DNA from 3 places in the Mesorhizobium sp. P2_D1 genome. Region 3 is predicted to be linked to each of the others. Evidence: riboswitches for the same ligand, from Rfam matches in the RefSeq annotation. Region 3 holds a riboswitch; each other region holds the start of a gene.
The links. Region 3 has a riboswitch for cobalamin ahead of bluB (5,6-dimethylbenzimidazole synthase). Riboswitches for the same ligand answer to the same signal wherever they lie in the genome.

Region 1 (2,259 bases), on a different contig from region 3:
CCGGCCGGCCGCCTTCGGCAAGGCGCGGGCCGATGAACGACGCGTACCACTCGACGAACTGGATGACGCCACCCTCATGCAGCTCCGAATATGGGCCGGGCTCGTAGGCGGGCGACAGGATGCCGAAGGCGTTTTCCTCGACGATCCGCCGGTCCTGGTCGTTCGTCTCGGTCCAGACGTGTGTGAGTTCGTCGAGATCGTAATCGACGCCTTCGACCGCATCCTTGTGAACCAGCCATTTGGTCGTCACCGCGGTCTCCGTGGCGCTGATCGGCAACACCCGGAAGGTGACGGCGTGGTCGCCCAGAATGTGGTTCCAGGTCGTCGGATAGTGATAGAGCAGCAAGGAGCCGATGCGGTCGGTTGAAACGCCGTCGGACAGGTTCTTCTTGACTGCACGCTTTCCCGTCATCGTGTAGCTGACGGCATCGCGCAGCAGCGGCGCGCGGGTGGCGCGGTACTGTCCGGCCGGGTCGATGCGGAATTTGCTCGGCAGGCCGGCCGCTTCGCATTTCGCCCAGTGCGCAAGCATTTCCGGGTCGCTGTCGGCGCCTTGCACGCCGGTCACCGTGGGTGCCTCTGGAAACGTCTTGCAGAGCTCCGGATGATTGCCGGCGCAATGATAGCACTCGCGGTTGTTTTCCCAGACCAGCTTCCAGTTGCCCTTCTCGACAGTGGTCGACTCGAACGCCACCTTGGCTTCGCGCAGCCGGTGCGGCAAAAGGTAGGGCTCGATCATTGCGCGCATCGGTGCGAAATCCGCCGGCTCCTTGGCAAGGCAGATGAAAATGTAGCCACCGACGCTTTGGCAGGCGACTGGCTTCAAGCCGAACTGGCTCTTGTCGAAACTGTCGGCCATCTGCCTGGCAAACAAGAGCCTTCCGTCCAGCTCGTAGGTCCATTGGTGATAGGGGCAGACCAGCTTTGCCGCCGTGCCTTTGTCGGAATTGCAGACGCGGCTGCCGCGATGGCGGCAGGAATTGTGGAAGGCGTTGATATTGCCCTTCTGGTCGCGGACAAGCACGACTGGATAGTCGCCAATCTGCGCCGTGATGTAGCTGCCCGGCTTCGGCAGCTCGCAATCATGACCGATGAACAGCCAGTCGCGATACCAGATCAGCTCCATGTCGAGCTTGAAATAGTCTGGATCGGTGTAGAAGGGCTGTTCCAGTGAAAAGCCTTGCCGCCGGCCACTCAAGAGCCTCAGCATGTCGTTGCGAGCATCCATGTCCTGTCCTCGTTTCTAAGGACTGAACTGGTGGTGACGGAGGAAGGATTGGACGCAGGCCGGCGATGCGCCGGACATGCACTATCCGCCTCTTGACCGCCCACCGCGATCAGTCGAGTCTAGACATCTCGGGCTGGTTTCCGGGCTCTGGAGTTGTCCTTGCGGACCATCGCGACACCTTCCCAGGCGTTTGCCCAGTGGTCTCCCGTTGCGACTTGAACTCCACCACCGTTGCGGGGGCAGCGCCGGATTCTGACCGGCTTCCCAATTCTCCGCCTCGTCGTCACGAAGCGGCACCTGAGATGACATGATCTAATCACGATCGCGGGCGCGTCATCGGCATGAAAACGACATCGTATCCATGCGGCGCGACACGCTTGCGAAACGTTCCGGTCGGCGATCGCGAAGCGGAAGCCTTTCTCTTGGGTAACCATAGCCGGCTCCAATCTAGCCGAATCCGACCCCTTGCCAGGAAGCAAAAAAGGTCAAAGGTATCGAAAAGTGACTATTAGCTGCCGCTAAAATCGAACCGAACGGTTCGTTTCTGTTGACGGTGCGTGCAGGACGTGTGAACGCTGGGCCTCCGACACAGTTGGTGATCGGGGTGCCTACTTCGTACAACTATTTGATATAACTTAGAAAAACATTGAGTGTGGAAACCCGTGGCACAATTTCAAGTGGTGGATTCTTGGTCCACGTGGAACAACTTCGTGATTGGCAATGGCTGGATGGCTCTCCCACATCGGGACTGTCCGAACGACGCGATTTCTTCCCAAGACACGCCGCTAGACGGACGGCAAAAATAAGAAATACTGGAGTACCAAAAAATGAAAAAGATTATCCTCACTGCCGCCGCCCTTCTGGCCATTTCCGGCAGCGCCTTCGCGAACAGCGACCACTATGGTTCGAATGCCCCGGCAGCCACCGCTGCTGTCGACAGCTCGTACACCGCTTCGACCAAGAAGTCGGAGCCGGCTGCTCAGACGCCTGCCCAGGGTAGCAACCGTAACCTCTTCGGCAACAACTAACAG
Region 2 (2,259 bases), on a different contig from region 3:
TTCGACAGGATGATCAGGTCGGCGCAGGCGATCTGGTCCTCGAACACCTCCTCGACCGGATCGTCGTGATCGAGCGTCTCATCCTGGGCGCGCTGTGCCTGAAGTGCGTCCATGTCATTGGCGACGCGGCCTTCGGCGAGTGCGGGACCGTCGACGACGGCGATGACGCCATCGACCGTTACGCGACTCTTCACCGTCGGCCACTGAAAGGCCTGGACCAGTGGCTTGGGCAGAGCCAGGCCCGAGGTCTCGATCAGGATGTGGTCGACCTTCGGCGACAGCGACAGGATCTGGTCGAGCGCCGGCACGAAATCGTCGGCAACGGTGCAGCAGATGCAGCCATTGGCCAGTTCGACGATGTTTTCCTCCGGGCAGGTGTCGATGCCGCAGCCCTTCAGGATCTCGCCGTCGATGCCGATGTCGCCGAACTCGTTGACGATGATGGCGATCCGCTTGCCGCCGGCGTTTTCCAGGAGATGGCGGATCAGCGTCGTCTTGCCGGCGCCGAGGAAGCCGGTGACGACGGTGCAGGGGACGCGGGAGACGGAGGCAGTCATGATCAGTCCTTCAGCATGTCGAGGGGAGGGATGCGGGCCACGAGGCCGCGCTTCAGGCTATCGGGACGGCCGCGCCACGGGATCAGGCCGTCGGTCGAGGTGGCGAAGAGTTTTGCCCCAGTGACGAGATCGGCACCGCTCGATGTGGTCAGGTCGCCGAAGACGTAGCTCCAGCAGCCATCGCGCAGGATGGCGGCACTGAGCCGGCGCTTGCAATTGCCGAGGCATTCGACGCTGCGGACGCGGATGTTTTCGCCAGATGCGGCGCGGCGTGTTTCATCCGCAAGCAGTTCGCCGGCGCGGGGATGGGCGTCAGAACCGGTTTCATCACGACAGGAGGCACAGACGATGACGGTCACGCCGTCAAGGGCATCGCTCTCGCCGGACGCATTGTCCGCTGTGCCAGCCGAAAAACTGCTGTCGTGGTCCAAAAATCGGGCTCCTTGCCCGGAAACCCGCCGGGCGATCGGATTCTACAGTCGCAGACGGCAGGTCTCCTGGCTCGCGGGTCATCGCCTTGGGTAGCCGCCTTCCCGGGAATACCCCAGTGGCTTTCGGCCTTGGCTCTTCGCTTACAGTTGCGGGGACAGCCGCGGATTTGAAATCGGAATTTCGCACCGCATTCCCTCTTGGCTCCTCTCGTTGAAGAGAGGAGACCGTCTGGAGCGGATTTAGGCTTTTGCGGGCGGCGGTGTCAACGTGGGCTTACGACACGGTCAGGTCGGCCAGCGCCGGACCCAAATCACCGGCTGATGTCACCTCTATACGTTCAAGGCCGAGCCAGCCCTGCATCTGCTTCAGTTCCTCGAACAGTTGGGCGGCGGTTTCAGGCGGCGCGCCCGGCTCGGCATAGGCCGCATGGACGCGCAGGACACTGGCGGGGCGATCGGCCTTGAGGTCGACGCGGCCGACGATCCGGTCGCCGAGCAGGAACGGCAGGACGTAGTAGCCATACTGGCGTTTATCGGCCGGGGTATAGATCTCGATGCGATAGTGGAAATCGAACAGCCGCTCGGTGCGCGACCGTTCGAAGACGACCGGATCGAACGGCGCCAGCAAAGCGCGGGCCTCGATTTTTCGTGGCAAACGCGCGTCTTTATGAAGATAGGCCGGCTTGTCCCAGCCTTCGACACGCACAGGCAGCAGTTCGCCCGTTTCGACCAGTTCCTCCAGCCGGCCCTTCATGTCGGCAGGGGACAGGCGGAAATAGTCGCGCAGGTCGCCTGATGTCGCGATGCCGTGGGCGCGGGCGGAAATGCGCAGCAATTCGCGGTGCGCGTCCTCGGCGGCGGGCACGGGCAGGTCGAGGATCGCTTGCGGCAACACGCGCTCCGGCAGATCGTAGAACCGCTCGAAGCCGCGACGGTGCGCCGTGGTGATGCGCCCGGCCCAGAACAGCCATTCGAAGGCATGCTTGGCATGGCTCCAGCCCCACCAGCCGCCCGAGCCTTTCTGGCCTTCGAGCGCGGAAGCGGCGATCGGACCGCGATCGGCGACCTCGCGGTAGATCTGTTCGATGTAGCCAGCGTGCTCGCGGCCCCATTTGGCGAGGCCGAGATACATTTCATCGCCGCGCTCGGCCCGCTGCATGCGCCAGCGCATCAGCGGGTAGGTCTCGACCGGCAGGAAGGAAGCCTCGTGCGCCCAGTATTCGAACACCGTGCGCTTGCGCGTCACGGCGGCATTGTCGAGCAGAGCGAGC
Region 3 (2,259 bases):
CCTTCAGCAGCCGGTCGCAATGCGCCTTCAGCGCCTCGCCGCGCTCATAGATCCTGATCGACTGGTCGAGCGGCACGTCGCCACGCTCCAGATCATCGACGATCTTTTCCAGCGCATCGAGTGCCTGCTCGAAGCTCATCGCCTTGACGTCTTCGTTGGTCTCACCAGCCATCATTCATCCTTTCATCAGTCGCCCGACATGGGCGGCGACCGAAAATGCCAGTCCCTGCAGATCGTAGCCACCCTCTAGCAGGCTGACGAGCCGGTTGCCGCTGTGGCGCGTGGCGCGCTGCATAAGCTGGCCGGTCGCCCAGTCGAAATCATCCTCTGTCAGGTTGATTTCGGCCAGCGGATCGCGATGGTGCGCGTCGAACCCCGCCGAAATGATGATCAGGTCGGGCGCGAAATTGTCGAGCGCCGGCAGGATACGCGACAGCAAGGCATCACGAAAAACCTCGCTGCCGGTCTGCGGCGCCAGCGGCGCGTTGACGATGTTGCCGGCGCCGGTTTCGCTCTTCGCCCCGGTGCCGGGATAAAGCGGCATCTGGTGCGTCGAGCAATAGAGCACCGACGGATCGTCCCAGAAAATGTCCTGCGTGCCGTTGCCGTGATGCACGTCCCAGTCGACGACCGCAACGCGCTCGACGCCATGTTTCTTCTGCGCGTAGCGCGCGGCGATCGCCGCCGTGTTGAAGAGGCAGAAGCCCATGGCCGTGGTTTTTTCGGCATGGTGGCCGGGCGGCCGTGCGGCGACGAAGACATTGTCGGCGCGGCCGGCAAAGACATCGTCTACGGCGGCGTTGGCGGCGCCGATCGCGGTTATGGCCGCTTGCCAGCTCTTCGGGCTGACTGACGTGTCGGCGTCGATGCGGGCGATGCCCTCGTCGGGAATGGCGGCGCGGACGCGGGCGACGAAATCGGCGGGATGCGCGTAGAGAATGGTGGCCTCGTCGCCTTCAGGCGCCTTGATGCGATCGAGCCCGACAAAAGCCTCATCGTCGAGCACCCGTTCGATGGCGCGCAACCGGTCCGGCCGCTCGGGGTGACCGGGCGGCGTGATGTGTTCAAGGAAGATCGGATGGGTATAGAGACGTGTGGCCATCCTCCCTATCTAGTGCCCCGACGTCGCGATGGCCATGCGTTGTGGCCTGATGGCTGGGGAAAATCACACATGCGTCCATCGGTGTCGCTGCAGGCATTGGCGTCGTCAGCGCTTCGGCGTAAGGTCGCTGCCACTGCCTGGTGCCCGCCGCAAGCGGGAGAATCGGGAACACGGTTGAACTCCGTGGCGTGCCCAACGCTGTAAGGGGGACCGCGCCGGTAAATGCCACTGTCGATGACGGGAAGGCACCGGACGCGGGTTGATCCCGAGCCAGAAGACCGGCCTGGCAGGCATCGTCATCCGCATGGTCAGGCGGATGAAATGGATTGCAATCGCAAGGGGACACGCGATGCCGGAACACATGACCGCCTCTGTTGGCGACGGATTTGACCAGAATGCGCGCGATGCGGTCTATCGCGCCATGTTCACGCGGCGCGACGTGCGTAGCCATTTCCTGCCAACCGCGCTCGACGATGAGGTGCTGGCGCGGCTGCTGCTTGCAGCTCACCATGCGCCCTCGGTCGGCTTCATGCAGCCTTGGAATTTCATAGTTATTCGCGATGCCGAGCGACGGGAAAAAGTGCGTGACCTGTTCCTGGCGGCGCGTGAACAGGAACTGCCGGCCATCGCGGAAGAGCGACAGGCGCTTTACCGCAAGCTCAAGCTGGAAGGCATCTGCGAAAGCGCGCTCAACATCTGCATCACCTGCGACCGGCAGCGCTCGAAGGGTTCGCCACTGGGGCGCTGGCACAATCCGGAGATGGACCTCTACAGCACGGTCTGCGCGGTGCAGAATTTCTGGCTGGCGGCGCGCGCCGAGGGTGTCGGAGTCGGCTGGGTCAGCATCATCGAGGCGCAGGCATTGAAAAGCCTGCTGTCAATTCCCGAGCATGTGACGCCGGTCGCCTATCTCTGCGTCGGTCGAGTTTCTGAGTTCGCGCCAAAGCCGGACCTCGAAGCACATGGCTGGGGCCGCCGCTTGCCACTGCCGGAACTGATCATGAGCGAGACCTTTTGCGGACAAGGTGAAGCGTCGCTCAAATCGACCGTGGCGCGCCTCAACGGCTTCGATGCCGCGCCGGCGACCACTGCCGATCAGCGCGTCGCGCCGGCCGTGCCCCAGCGCGAACCGCCGAAGGAGGCCAGCGCCTTGTCCT

Region 1: it holds a riboswitch for cobalamin, as region 3 does, so the genes downstream of both, AC1D0I_RS02620 (aromatic ring-hydroxylating oxygenase subunit alpha) here and bluB (5,6-dimethylbenzimidazole synthase) in region 3, are expected to answer to the same signal.
Region 2: it holds a riboswitch for cobalamin, as region 3 does, so the genes downstream of both, AC1D0I_RS13265 (DUF1636 family protein) here and bluB (5,6-dimethylbenzimidazole synthase) in region 3, are expected to answer to the same signal.

The regions. Positions count from the first base shown of each region.
Region 1 is NZ_JBFUDZ010000002.1:21,410-23,668, reverse strand. It holds gene AC1D0I_RS02620 (aromatic ring-hydroxylating oxygenase subunit alpha) at 1-1,228, opposite strand, end outside; cobalamin riboswitch at 1,343-1,544, opposite strand; gene AC1D0I_RS02615 (DUF680 domain-containing protein) at 2,056-2,256, shown strand.
Region 2 is NZ_JBFUDZ010000014.1:119,788-122,046, reverse strand. It holds gene cobW (cobalamin biosynthesis protein CobW) at 1-557, opposite strand, end outside; gene AC1D0I_RS13265 (DUF1636 family protein) at 560-988, opposite strand; cobalamin riboswitch at 1,028-1,233, opposite strand; gene AC1D0I_RS13260 (winged helix-turn-helix domain-containing protein) at 1,263-2,259, opposite strand, start outside.
Region 3 is NZ_JBFUDZ010000006.1:31,511-33,769, reverse strand. It holds gene AC1D0I_RS07445 (exodeoxyribonuclease VII small subunit) at 1-172, opposite strand, end outside; gene AC1D0I_RS07440 (histone deacetylase family protein) at 176-1,102, opposite strand; cobalamin riboswitch at 1,224-1,403, shown strand; partial or broken gene bluB (5,6-dimethylbenzimidazole synthase) at 1,407-2,081, shown strand; gene AC1D0I_RS07430 (hypothetical protein) at 2,198-2,259, opposite strand, start outside.